Regions from separate parts of the Microbacterium xylanilyticum genome, predicted to be linked through region 3. Evidence: riboswitches for the same ligand, from Rfam matches in the RefSeq annotation. Region 3 holds a riboswitch; each other region holds the start of a gene.
The links. Region 3 has a riboswitch for thiamine pyrophosphate ahead of thiC (phosphomethylpyrimidine synthase ThiC). Riboswitches for the same ligand answer to the same signal wherever they lie in the genome.
Positions count from the first base shown of each region.

Region 1: another riboswitch for thiamine pyrophosphate. It lies ahead of thiM (hydroxyethylthiazole kinase); the one in region 3 lies ahead of thiC (phosphomethylpyrimidine synthase ThiC).
Region 2: another riboswitch for thiamine pyrophosphate. It lies ahead of ACYQ1L_RS17575 (ECF transporter S component); the one in region 3 lies ahead of thiC (phosphomethylpyrimidine synthase ThiC).

Region 1 is NZ_BAAIEN010000002.1:2,534,390-2,538,746, reverse strand. It holds gene ACYQ1L_RS12800 (urease accessory protein UreF) at 1-232, shown strand, start outside; gene ureG (urease accessory protein UreG) at 225-983, shown strand; gene ACYQ1L_RS12790 (urease accessory protein UreD) at 980-1,723, shown strand; partial or broken gene ACYQ1L_RS12785 (HoxN/HupN/NixA family nickel/cobalt transporter) at 1,713-2,342, shown strand; gene ACYQ1L_RS12780 (hypothetical protein) at 2,458-2,694, shown strand; TPP riboswitch at 2,744-2,837, shown strand; gene thiM (hydroxyethylthiazole kinase) at 2,828-3,739, shown strand; gene ACYQ1L_RS12770 (bifunctional hydroxymethylpyrimidine kinase/phosphomethylpyrimidine kinase) at 3,736-4,357, shown strand, end outside.
Region 2 is NZ_BAAIEN010000002.1:3,521,477-3,525,833, reverse strand. It holds gene ACYQ1L_RS17580 (D-alanyl-D-alanine carboxypeptidase family protein) at 125-1,969, opposite strand; TPP riboswitch at 2,114-2,223, shown strand; gene ACYQ1L_RS17575 (ECF transporter S component) at 2,219-2,857, shown strand; gene ACYQ1L_RS17570 (ABC transporter ATP-binding protein) at 2,859-4,349, shown strand.
Region 3 is NZ_BAAIEN010000002.1:4,016,241-4,020,597, forward strand. It holds gene ACYQ1L_RS19915 (FAD-dependent oxidoreductase) at 1-650, opposite strand, end outside; gene thiC (phosphomethylpyrimidine synthase ThiC) at 657-2,390, opposite strand; TPP riboswitch at 2,386-2,494, opposite strand; gene ACYQ1L_RS19925 (MDR family MFS transporter) at 2,670-4,357, shown strand, end outside.

The DNA.
Region 1 (4,357 bases), 1.5 Mb from region 3:
CATCGTCTACGAGGACGCGCAGACCGCCGCCGCCGCCCTGCTGAAACTCGCCCCCGCTGATCCGGCCGTGCCCGTCGGCTGGGTCCTCGCCGCGTGCGCCGCCGTCGGCGAGCTCGTCGACGAGATCGCCGCACTGACCGATCCCGCCGGCATCCCCGCCGGCAGCGCCCCTCACGCCGAGGGGTGGGCCGAAGCCCATGCCCTCATGAACCGGAGGTTGTTCCGTGCCTGATTCCCCCTCTCCCCGCGCCCTCCGCCTCGGCATCGCCGGTCCCGTCGGCGTCGGCAAGTCGACGCTCATCGCGACGGCCTGCCGTGCCCTCGCCGGCGAGATCGCGCTCGGCGTGATCACAAACGACATCTACACCGACGAGGACGCCCGCTTCCTCCGCTCCGCCGGCGTGCTGGATCCGGATCGGATCCGCGCCGTGGAGACGGGTGCCTGCCCGCACACGGCGATCCGCGACGACGTGACCGCGAACCTGCTCGCGGTCGAGGACGTCGAGCGCGACTTCGCCCCCCTCGACGTCGTGATCATCGAGTCCGGTGGCGACAACCTGACGGCGACCTTCTCGCCGGCGCTCGTGGACGCGCAGATCTTCGTGCTCGACGTCGCCGGGGGCGGCGACGTCGCGCGCAAGGGCGGACCGGGGATCGCGCGCGCCGACCTGCTCGTGGTGAACAAGACCGATCTCGCCCCCTACGTCGGCGTCGATGTGGCGCAGATGGTGCAGGACGCCTCGAATGCCCGGGACGGGCGGGAGGTGCTCGCCCTCTCGCGCACCGACCCGGACTCCGTGGCTCGTCTGAAGAGCTGGATCCTGGAGATGCTCGCCGCCCATCGCTCCGGCGCGCACCAGCCGCAGGATCCGGGTCCGATGGCACCGCACTTCCACGCGGACGACAGCGAGGCCGGCGGCTACGTGCACAGCCACGACGACGGCGGCGCCGAGCACGTCCACGCGCACGCGGAATCGCGGTGACGGATCCCGCCGGCCCATCGACCACGGTCGTCCAGGTCGCGGCGGGCGCCGATCGCGCGCGCGTGGTGCTGCGCTCCGGCGCGATCGCCGCGCGCATCTTGGAACGGCGGCCGCGATACGCCCGCGTCGGGCTGATCGCGGCAGGGGCGCTCCTGCTCGGCGGCGATGCCATCGATCTGCGGATCTCGGTCGGCGCGGGCTGCACGCTCGAGCTGGAGGACATCGGCGGCACCGTCGCCTACGACGGCCACGGCGAACGCGCTTCGTGGTCATCGCGCATCGAGGTCGGCGCCCGCGGGATCTGCACCTGGCACGGTCTGCCGTTCGTCGTCGCGGACGGCGCCGATGTCGACCGCAGCACGGAAGCGGAACTCGGTGAGGGGGCCGCGCTGCTGCTGCGCGAGACGCTCGTCCTGGGGCGGGCGGGGGAGCACGGCGGCGCCATCCGAGCGCGCACGCGGATCGCGATCGACGGCAGCCCCGCCCTGATCGAGCAGCTGGACCTGGCGGGCGCGGAGCCGATCCCCGGTGTCCTCGGATCCGATCGCGTGCTGGACAGCGTGGTGCTCATCGGCCGCGACCCCGAGGGCGACGAGAGCGCGTGGCGCACGGGCGGGACGGCCGTCCTCCACCCCGAGCGCGGGGGGATCGTCGTCCGGGCGATCGTGGACGCCGCGCATCTCGGCGATCTCGCCCCCGGTTGGGGCGCGCTGCGGGAGGAGCTGCTCCGTGAGACGTAGCGCCGCCGTGTACATCGTGGGCGCGCTGCACCTGCTCGGATGGGGCGGGCTGCTGCTGTCCGCGCCGTCGCCGCTCATCGCCGGGCTGGGCGTCACCGCGTACCTGCTCGGGCTCAGGCACGCCTTCGACGCCGACCACATCGCCGCGATCGACAACACGACGCGGCAGCTGCTGGCGCGGAACCGCCCGGCACAGGGCGTCGGACTGTGGTTCTCCCTCGGTCACGCGACGGTCGTCTCGGTGCTGTGCGTGCTGCTGGCGCTGGGGGCGGGCGCGCTCACGACGAGCCTGGAGGATCCGGATTCGCCGCTGCAGGTCTGGACGGGCGTCATCGGGCCGGTCGTGTCGGGCGTCTTCCTTCTCGCCATCGCTGTGGCGAACCTCCTCGCGCTGCGCCATCGTCGCCGGGCGAGGGGCGGGCATCGGCACGGCGGACCGGCGTGGGTGCTCTTGGGCCGGCTCGGCGATGCGATCGACCGGCCGTCGCGGATGTACGTGGTGGGGCTGCTGTTCGGGCTGGGCTTCGACACGGCCACGGAGATCGGCCTGCTCGCTCTCGCCGGCACCGCCGCTTCGCGCGCCACGCCGTGGTGGGCGATCCTGCTCCTGGCGGCGCTGTTCGCCGCGGGCATGTCGCTGCTGGACTCCGCGCAGGGCGCGATGTCGCGGCGCGTACTCCTGGCGCTCCACGGAGTCCGGGGCGGGGCGCGAGAGCGCCGGGCGGCGCTACGACGTGCTGGTCACGGGGGTGTCGATCGTCGTGGCGCTCGTGATCGGTGTCGCCGAGCTCGCGGGCGTCGCGGTGCGCAGCCTGCCGCAGCAGGGCCTCGCGCGAGCCGTCGCCGACCTGGACCTGAACGCGCTCGGTGTGATCCTCACCGCCGTGCTGATCGCGTGCTGGGCGGCCGCCGCGCTCTGGTCCGGCGTGCTCCGCGGCCGTCCGCCCATGCGGCGGTCCTCGCTCGACTGAGCCCGGCCGCGGGCCGGGCGGCGCGGTCGCCCTCCTGGTTAGACTGGCCGGCAGTGACACGGGGTGCCGCATCCGCGGCTGAGATCACACCCGTCGAACCTGATCTAGGTCGTACTAGCGAAGGGATGTCGCGATGAACGCGCGTCTGGAATCGTCGTCCGAATCCGTGGCGGAGTCCGCTGCGGAGCTTCTCGAGGAGCTGCGCGCCACACCGCCGCTCGTGCAGTGCATCACGAACGCGGTGGTGACGGGCTTCACCGCGAACGTCCTGCTCGCGCTCGGCGCGGCGCCCGCCATGGTGGACATCACCGGCGAGGCCGGCATGTTCGCGGGCATCGCCTCGGGGCTCCTGGTGAACCTCGGCACGCCCACGCCAGAGCAGCGCGCGGCGAGCCTCGAAGCCGTCGGGGGAGCGCGCACGGCGGGCACGCCGTGGGTGCTCGACCCCGTCGCCGTCGGGGCTCTGCCCGTGCGCACCGCGCTGGCGCAGGACCTGCTCGCGCTGCGTCCGACCGTCATCCGCGGCAACGCCTCGGAGATCCTCGCCCTCGCGGGCCGCTCGGCGGGAGGCCGCGGGGTCGATGCGCTGGACGGCACGGAGGAGGCGGCCGGCGCAGCCCGGGAGCTCGCCCGGACGACCGGGGGAGCGGTCGCGGTCTCCGGTCCTGTGGACCTCCTCGTCGACGCCGGCACCGAGATCCGCGTCGCCCACGGCGATGCGCTGCTCACCCGCGTCACGGGAGGAGGGTGCGCGCTGGGTGCCGTGATCGCGGCATTCCTCGGCGCCGCCCGCCGCACGGGCGACCGCCCGCTGGTCGCGTCCGCCGCAGCGACCCTCGTCTACACGCTCGCCGCGGAGGACGCGGCAGCGCGGGCCGCGGGTCCCGGATCCTTCGCGGTAGAGCTGCTCGATGCGCTCGCCGCGCTCGAGCCGGGTCGCATCGCCGCGCGCGCCCGCGTCACCGTGCGTCCCGTCCCGGAGGGCCCCGTCGGAGCGGACCCGGTTCCGTCGCATCCCGTCTCGGCTGCGGAGGCCGTGGCATGACGCTCGCCGACGTGGTCTCCGTCGACAGCGGCGTCACGCCCTCCCGCACGTCTGCCGGACGGCCGCGGCTGACGACGGACGACCTCGCCCTGTACCTCGTCACGGATGCGCGGCTGAGCGGTCCGCGGGGTGTCGCGGCGGTCGTGGATGCTGCGGTGTCCGGCGGCGTCCGGATGGTGCAGCTGCGCGACAAGGACGCCGACGATGCGTCCACCGTGGCGCAGCTCGTGGAGCTGTCCGCGGTCATCGCCGGACGGGCGCTCCTGGTGGTCGACGACCGGCTGGATGCGGTCGTCGAGGCGCGCCGCCGCGGCGCCCGCGTCGACGGCGTCCACCTCGGTCAGTCCGACGCCTCGCCCCTGGTGGCGCGGGCGCTGCTCGGCCCCGACGCGATCGTGGGCCTCACCGCGAACCGCCCGGAGCACCTCGACGCCGTGCGTGCGCTCCCGCCCGGCACCGTGGACTACCTCGGCGTGGGCGTGATCCGCCCGACCACCACCAAGGCCGACCACCCCGCACCGCTGGGCGTGTCCGGGTTCGCGGCGTTCGCGGCGCAGAGCCCGCTGCCGTGCGTCGCGATCGGCGGGATCTCCGCCGAGGACGCGGCCGCGCTCCGCG
Region 2 (4,357 bases), 490 kb from region 3:
GTGCGAGGTGCGGGATCGATGCCGCTCAGGTCGCACTTTCTGCGCTTCCCGGCGGCTCTTGACGCAGAAAGTGCGACCTGAACCAGGGCAGGGCCTCTCGGCATCGGCCAGGGGGATCCGAGTCCTATCTGGTCAGGCCGAACAGCTCCAGGGGGTGGGTCAGCCGCCACCACAGGCTCGGCCCCTTGAGCGCGGTCCGCAGCTCGAGCGGCACGGTGGTCGCATCGAGCGGGCCCTTGAGGGCGAGCGTCCCGGCCTTCGCGCCGGCCTTCCAGTTCTCGCCGAGTGCGAACTTCGTCGTCGCCGATGCGGAGGCGCCGTTCCACAGCGTCACTCGGCCGTCCGCGCCGGCGACGATCTGCGACGTCTCACCCCAGGCCGTGTCGACCGTGCCGAGCGTGGCGCCCTTCGCCACCGTCTGCGGCTGGTTCTTCAGCGCCGCCTCGACGCCCGCGTAGAGCGTGCGCGACACGTCGACCCGGCCCTCGTCGCTGTCCTGCCCGAGGGCCGCGACGTAGATCCGCACCCTGGTGTCCCCGTCGGTCACGTCCTTGGCGGAGAGCAGGTTGTAGCGGGTGGCGTCGCCGTCGCCGATCGTGCCGGTCTTGATCCCGACGATGCCGGCGTCGCCGATCAGGCCGTTCGTGTTCTCCACGGTTCCGGCGCCGGGCAGCTCGACGCTCTTCTGCTTCACGATCTCCGCGATCACCGGGTTCTTCTCCGCGATCTCGCCGAGCTGGATGAGCGCACGCGGGGTCGCGACGTTGCCGAAGTCGAACCCGGACGGGGTCACCACCCGGATCTCCCCGAGGTCGTGCTGGCTCAGCCACTGGTTCGCGGCGGCGGCATAGTTCTCGTCCGAGCCCCAGACCTCGCGCGCGAGACGATCGGCGTAGTTGTTCGCCGAGCCCAGCAGGATCCCCTCGAACAGCTGATACTGCGTGAGGGATCCGTCCACGGGGACGTCCAGCGCCGATTGATCCCGCCGCAGGTAGCTCCAGTAGTCGTCGCTGTCGGCCTGCGTGAACGCGAACGACCGGCCCTGCTCGCCGGGCTTCAGCGGCAGCTTGTCGAGGGCGGCGAGCACCGTCACGAGCTTGGTGATGCTCGCCATGGGCACCTGCTGCTCCGCGGAAGCCACCGTGCCGATTCCCTGCACGCTCACCGCGGCGCTTCCCGTGCTGGGCCACGCGACGGCGGCGGCCGGTGCGGCTGCCGGCTGGAACGCCACAGCTGTGGTCACGGGACGGACGGCGTTGAGCGGCCAGAGCGCCGTGGTGGCGCCGTATGCGAGGGCGACGACCAGCAGGCCGGCGGGCGGAAGGAGAACGGCCGGCCGGACGAGGCTGCGCCGCGGTGCGTCGTCGAGCAGCGTGCGTGTCGCGGCGGGCTCCGGGGCGCCCGCCGACGCGCCCACGCGCGTGACGTCGACCCACGCGAGAGCCGCCGTCGGGGTGCGGTCGGGCCCGCGGACGAGGGGGGCGGAGGGCAGCGGCCGGGCCTCGGGGCGAGGAGCGGGGATGGTCGCGGCGGCGGCGGCGGGGGCGGCGTCGGCGGCCGCGGCACCGGGGGCGGGGGCGGTCGCCGGCGCGGACGCGGGGAACAGCGGCGGCTCGACCGGGCCGTCGTGTCGCGGGAACAGAGGACCGGCCTCCGGCAGAGGCTTCGACACCGGGAACAGCCCCGCGGGTTCGACGGCATCCTCAGGGGAGGTGTCCCGCTCCGCCCCCGGGGCGGCGTGGTCCGACGTCGTGTCCGAGTCCGGGTCGTCCGATGCGCGGTCGGACGCCGTGTCCAGGTCCGCGCCGTCCAGCGCGGCGTCGACGGCGGTCGCGACCTCCGCCTCGGTGGCCGCGGGAGCGTTCAGCGTGGCGACAGCCGGGCCTGCTTCACCCCCGGCCGTCTCGACCGGCGCGTCGACGAGCTCCGGCACGCCCGGAGCGGCCGCCGGGCCGTCGTCTTCGTTCACGCTCCTACCGTATCGGGCGCCCGCGCGGTTCGGCCGTATCCCGGGCTCCCGCCGCGGGGAGGGGGGGCAGGGGCGGGCAGCAGCGCACGCGATGTCATCCTGGCGACGATCGGTCGCGGTGCATCCGTGACGGGGCTAAAATGAGCGGATCACCACGGGAGTCCGGCGAGCCGGGCTGAGAGGGAGCGAATCGCGCTTCGACCGTCGAACCTGATCCGGATCATGCCGGCGCAGGGAGGAGTTTCCATGATGCATTCAACGGCAGCCGCACCGAACGCGAACAGCGGGGCGGTCGCACCAAGGCTCACCTGGCGGGTCGTCGACATCGTCGTCGCCGCGGTGCTGGGCGTCGTGATCGGCCTGGTCTTCTGGGTCTGGAACACGATCGGCTACGCCTGGTTCACCGCTGCCGACGGCCTCACCCCGGGGCTCGGCGGCATCGCCGTCGGGATCTGGCTGCTGGGCGGCGTGGTCGGCGGGCTCGTCATCCGCAAGCCCGGCGCAGCCCTCGTGGTCGAGGTCGTGGCAGCGGTCGTGTCGATGCTGATCGGCAACATCTGGGGCGTCTCGACGGTGCTCGAGGGCATCGCCCAGGGACTCGGCGCCGAGCTCGTCTTCGCCCTCTTCCTGTACCGCCGGTTCTCGCTGCCGGTCGCGGCTCTCGCCGGCGTGGGCGCGGCGGCCGGGGCCTGGCTGTTCGAGCTCTTCTACGGCAGCTCGCCGAACATCCTGAAGTCGGCGGTCTTCAACGGGATCTACCTCGGCACCCTCGTCGTCTCGGGCGCGGTGCTGGCCGGCGTGCTCGGCTGGCTGCTCGTGCGCGCGCTCGCCGCGACGGGCGCGCTCAGCCGCTTCGCCGCCGGACGCGAGCTGCGCCACGAGGTCTGACATGACCGCGGGTGCGGCCCGCGTCGTCGCGGACGGGTGGGGCTGGCGCTACGCCGGCCGCCGTCTGCCCGCGGTCAGCCAAGTGTCGTTCACGATCGAACCCGGGGAGCGCGTGCTGCTGCTCGGCGCATCCGGCGCCGGCAAGTCCACGCTGCTCACCGGGATGGCGGGTCTGCTCGGGGATGCCGAGGAGGGGGAGCGCACCGGCACGCTCCTCGTCGACGGCGCCGCCCCCGAGAGCCGCCGCGGCCGCATCGGCCTCGTGCTGCAGGATCCGGATGCCGGCGTCGTGCTGAGCCGGGTCGGCGACGACGTCGCGTTCGGCTGCGAGAACCTCGGCGTCCCCGCGGAGCGGATCCCGGCGCGCGTGCGCGAGGCGCTCGACGCGGTCGGCCTCGAGGTGCCCCTGGACCACCGCACGGCCGCGCTGTCGGGCGGACAGAAGCAGCGGCTCGCCCTCGCCGGCGCCCTCGCCATGCGCCCGGGTCTGCTGCTGCTCGACGAGCCGACCGCCAACCTGGATCCGGACGGGGTGCGCGAGGTCCGCGCCGCCGTCGAGCGGGCGGTCGAGGCCACGGGCGCCACGCTCGTCGTCATCGAGCATCGCACCGCGGTCTGGGCCGACCTGATGACACGCGTGATCGTGGTCAGCGCCGACGGCGGCCTCCTCGCCGACGGCACCCCGGAAGACGTCTTCGGCGTGTACGGCGACGCCCTCGCGGATGCCGGGGTGTGGGTGCCCGGGCACCCGGTGGACCTGCCCGTGCTCCCCGCGATCGAGGTTGCTCCCGCGGGTCGCGACGGTGCCGTGCTCACCACCCGCGACCTCGCGATCACGCGCGACCGCCGCGCGGCCGTGCAGACCGGGCTCGATCTCTCGGTGCCGGACGCCGGGGCGACCGTGATCGTCGGCCCGAACGGCGCGGGCAAGTCCACGCTCGCCCTCACGCTCGCCGGCCTGCTGGATCCGCTGCACGGCAGGGTCGAGGCGGCGGAACGGCTGCGCGGGCGGCGCGGGCTGGATCCGGTCCGCTGGACTTCGCGCGAGCTGCTCACCCGCATCGGGACGGTGTTCCAGGATCCGGAGCACCAGTTCCTCACGCAGACCGTGCGGGACGAGCTCGCCGTCGGTCCTCGGGCGCTCGGGTGGGACGCTGCCCGTGTGGACGCCGTCGTGGACGCGCTGCTCGAGCGGCTCGGCCTGACCGCGCTCGCCGCGGCGAACCCGTTCACGCTGTCGGGCGGGCAGAAGCGGCGGCTGTCGGTGGCGACGGTGCTCGCCGCCGCCCCCGCCGTCGTGGTGCTGGACGAACCGACGTTCGGGCAGGACCGCCTGGGCTGGATCGGCATCGTGAGCCTGCTGCAGGAGGAGATCGCCCGGGGCACCGCGGTCATCGCGGTGACCCACGACGTCGAGGTGATCCATCACCTCGGCGGGCACCGCATCGAACTGGTGCCCGCCGTGGCCGGATCCGCGGGGGTGGCGGCATGAGCACCGGG
Region 3 (4,357 bases):
GCCGCCGCCGTCGGAGCGCTCGCACCAGCCGGGGCGGCCGCCGCCGGACCGTCCGCGCCGCCCGCGCCGCGCACCAGCCCCGTCACCCGCTCCCGCACGATCCGCACCGCGTCGCGCTCCTCCAGGGCGCCCAGCAGCCGCGCCGCGAGAGCGCGCGGATCCACCTGATGGTCGCCGCGGATCCGGTACGCACTCGTGACACGAGGGCCGAGCAGCGGCTCGAGGGCGCGCGCCTCCCGCACGGTGAGCGGCTCGGCCGCAAGTCCGCGCGCGAGGTGCGCGGCGTGCAGATCCGCGAGCGCACGCCGGTCGCCCTGGTCCACGCCGACGAGCAGGGTGTCGCCGGGCCGGTGGCCGGTCGCCTCCGCGGCGGACCGGCCCGCGGGGGCGAGGGCGCGGACGAAGTCCGGGTAGCGCGCCGCCGACGCCTGCAGCAGCGGCAGCAGCTCGTCCTCCTGGTAGTGGAACTCGCTGACCGGCGCGAGCATCCCCGCGGCGGCGAACGTGGCGCCCCTGGCCGGATCCGGATCGCACAGCACGACGGGCCGGCCCGCCTGAGCGATCCGCCACGCGATGCTCAGCCCGATGATCCCGGCGCCGACCACGACGACGCGGGCGGCGCCGTCCGCGCCGCCGCGATCACGCAGCATCCCGGGCTACCGGGCGCCGACGGTCGGCATCGGCAGGTACACCTGTCCCCCGGACGCCGCGAACTCGGCCGACTTCTGCGCCATGCCGGCGATCCGCTCCTGCTCCGCCCCGTCGCCGAACCGGTCCCGGATGTCCTGCGAGATGCGCATCGAGCAGAACTTCGGACCGCACATCGAGCAGAAGTGCGCGGTCTTGGCGGGCTCGGCGGGCAGGGTCTCATCGTGGAACGCCTCGGCGGTGTCCGGATCCAGCGACAGCGCGAACTGGTCGCGCCAGCGGAACTCGAAGCGCGCCTTGGAGAGCGCATCGTCGCGCGCCTGGGCGCCGGGGTGGCCCTTGGCGAGGTCGGCGGCGTGCGCGGCGATCTTGTAGGTGATGACGCCGGTCTTCACGTCGTCGCGGTCGGGCAGGCCTAGGTGCTCCTTGGGGGTGACGTAGCACAGCATCGCCGTGCCGTAGCGGGCGATCTCGGTCGCGCCGATCGCGGAGGTGATGTGGTCGTAGCCCGGTGCCACGTCGGTCACCAGCGGGCCCAGCGTGTAGAACGGCGCGCCGTCGCAGAGCTCCTGCTGGCGCTCCACGTTCTCGCGCACGAGGTGGAACGGCACGTGACCGGGACCCTCGACCATGACCTGCACGTCGTACTCCCACGCCCGCTTGGTCAGCTCGGCGAGAGTGTCGAGCTCGGCGAACTGGGCGGCGTCGTTCGCGTCGGCGATCGATCCGGGCCGCAGCCCGTCGCCGAGGGAGAACGCCACGTCGTACTGCGCGAAGATCTCGCACAGCTCGTCGAAGTGCGTGTAGAGGAAGTTCTCCTGGTGGTGCGCGAGGCACCAGCCGGCCATGATCGACCCGCCGCGGGACACGATCCCCGTCACCCGGTCGGCGGTGAGCGGCACGTAGCGCAGCAGCACGCCCGCGTGCACCGTCATGTAGTCCACGCCCTGCTCGCACTGCTCGATCACGGTGTCGCGGTAGATCTCCCAGGTGAGCGCCGAGGCGTCGCCGTCGACCTTCTCCAGCGCCTGGTAGATCGGCACCGTGCCGATCGGCACCGGCGAGTTGCGGATGATCCACTCCCGCGTGGTGTGGATGTCGTCGCCCGTGGACAGGTCCATCACGGTGTCCGCGCCCCAGGTGGTCGCCCACTGCAGCTTGGAGACCTCCTCGGCGATCGAGCTGGTCACCGCGGAGTTGCCGATGTTCGCGTTGATCTTCACCAGGAACGCCTTGCCGATGATCATCGGCTCGGACTCCGGGTGGTTCACGTTGTTCGGGATGATCGCCCGGCCCGCGGCGACCTCGGCGCGCACGAGCTCGGGATCGCAGCTCTCCCGCAGCGCCACGAAGCGCATCTCGGGCGTGATCACGCCGTCCCGCGCGTACCGCATCTGCGTCACCGTGCGTCCGGGGCGCGCCCGACGCACGGGACGGCGCGCGCCGCGCCACTCGGCCGACGCGGCACCGCGGCGGATCGCGGAGCGGCCGTCGTCGTGCAGGTTCCGCGCCCGGCCCTCGTACTCGTCGGTGTCATCGCGATCGGCGATCCAGCGCTCCCGCAGTGCGGGCAGGCCGACCACCGGATCGCTGCCCGGCCCCTCGGTGCGGTAGATCGTCACCGGCGGGTTCTCCGTCCCGTCGGGCGATGGATCCAGCCGGATCCGGGTGACCGGCACGTGCAGGTCGTGAGCGGAGTCGTGCAGATGCGCGAGCGAGCGCGCAGAATCGCGAGATCCCATGAGGGCTCCTACTTCCTTCGCCGGCATTACCCGGACAGGTTCGAACGGTCGCAGGCCGCGTCAGCCCGATCTCAGCCCTTGCGAGGGCCCCCGTGTGGATACCGACACAGTACACGGATCACCGCAGCACCCAGCAACCTCATAGCGAAGCTGCGTTTGCGCAACCTTTCCGATCATGTAATCTTGCAGAGCTGCAACATTCTTGCCGCCAACGTCGGCGCCCGCGCATCGCATGCCGACGACGGGCTCCGGCGTCCTCGAACCATTCGAAGGGGCTCCATGTCCACCGCAACCGCAACCACAGGGGCGACGCGCGCCGAGCACGCGCAGAACGCCCCGATCATGACGCACAGGCAGATCCTGCTCGTCATCTACGGCCTCATGGCCGGCATGTTCCTGTCGTCGCTCGACCAGACCATCGTGGGAACCGCGATCCGCACCATCGGCGACGACCTCCACGGTCTCGACCAGCAGGCCTGGGTCACCACGGCCTACCTGATCACCTCGACGATCTCGGTGCCGATCTACGGCAAGCTCAGCGACATCTTCGGCCGCCGTCCGCTGTTCATCTTCGGCATCTCGGTGTTCATCCTCGGCTCGATCCTGGCGAGCTTCTCGACCTCGATGCTCATGCTGGCCGCGTTCCGCGGCGTCCAGGGCATCGGCGCCGGCGCTCTGATGTCGCTGCCGCTCGCGATCATGGCCGACATCCTCGCGCCGCGTGAGCGCGCGAAGTACCAGGGCTACTTCTTCGCCGTGTTCGGCGTCTCCTCCCTGATCGGCCCGCTCGTGGGCGGCCTGTTCGCCGGCGCGAACGAGATCCTCTGGATCAACGGCTGGCGCTGGGTCTTCCTCGTCAACGTGCCGATCGGCATCATCGCGCTCGGAATGGTGATCGCGTTCCTGCACCTGCCCAAGGTCGGCAAGCACAAGAACCCGCGCATCGACTGGTGGGGCGCGACGGCCGTGATCGTGGCGCTCGTGCCGCTGCTGCTCGTGGCCGAGCAGGGACGCGAATGGGGCTGGGGCTCCTTCGGCGCGATCACCTGCTACATCATCGGCGGACTCGGCGCGATCGCGTTCGTGCTCATCGAGATCGCGATGAAGGACGACGCGATCATCCCGATCCGGCTGTTCCACTCGCGCCCGTTCTCCTGGGCGACCGGCATCGGCGTTCTCGTCGGCTTCGGCATGTTCGGCGCGATGATGACCATCCCCCTCTACATGCAGATCGTCGGCGGGCTCACTCCGACCGAGTCCGGGTTCGCGATGCTGCCCATGGTCTTCGGTCTCATGGGCTCCTCGATGGCCGCCGGCCAGATCACCGCGCGCACCGGTAAGTACGGGATCTTCCCGCGCACGGGGACGCTGATCATGGCCCTGGGCTTCCTGCTGCTGACGTTCGTCTCGGCGAACACCTCCATCTGGTACATGATGATCGGCATGTTCGTGGTCGGCCTCGGCCTCGGCCAGCTCATGCAGTCCCTGGTCATGACCAGCCAGAACGCCGTCGAGGCCAAGGACATGGGCGTCGCGACGAGCGCCGCCACGTTCTTCCGCCAGATCGGCGGAACGCTGGGCACCGCGATCATGCTCTCCATCCTGTTCACGCTGCTCCCGACGAACATCGTGCACAGCATGGCCGACAAGCCCACGCTGACGAGCGCGCTGAACGCGGCCCTGGATCCCGCCGTCGCCGGGGAGAAGAAGAATCAGGCCGTGATGAAGCAGCTGTGGAACCCGATCGTGGGGCCCCTGCAGGCCAACATCCAGACGCAGCTCGACAAGGGCACCACCGAGGCGAAGGCCGCGGCGGGCAAGGCGGTCGCCGACGCCGTCACGGCCGGCGTGAACCAGGCCGTCGCCGCCGGGCAGCTCCCCGCGGCCGCCGCGCAGAGCGTGATCGACCAGAAGGTCGCCGAGGCGACTCCCGCCGCCGAGGCCAAGGCTCTGCAGGCCGTGGCCGA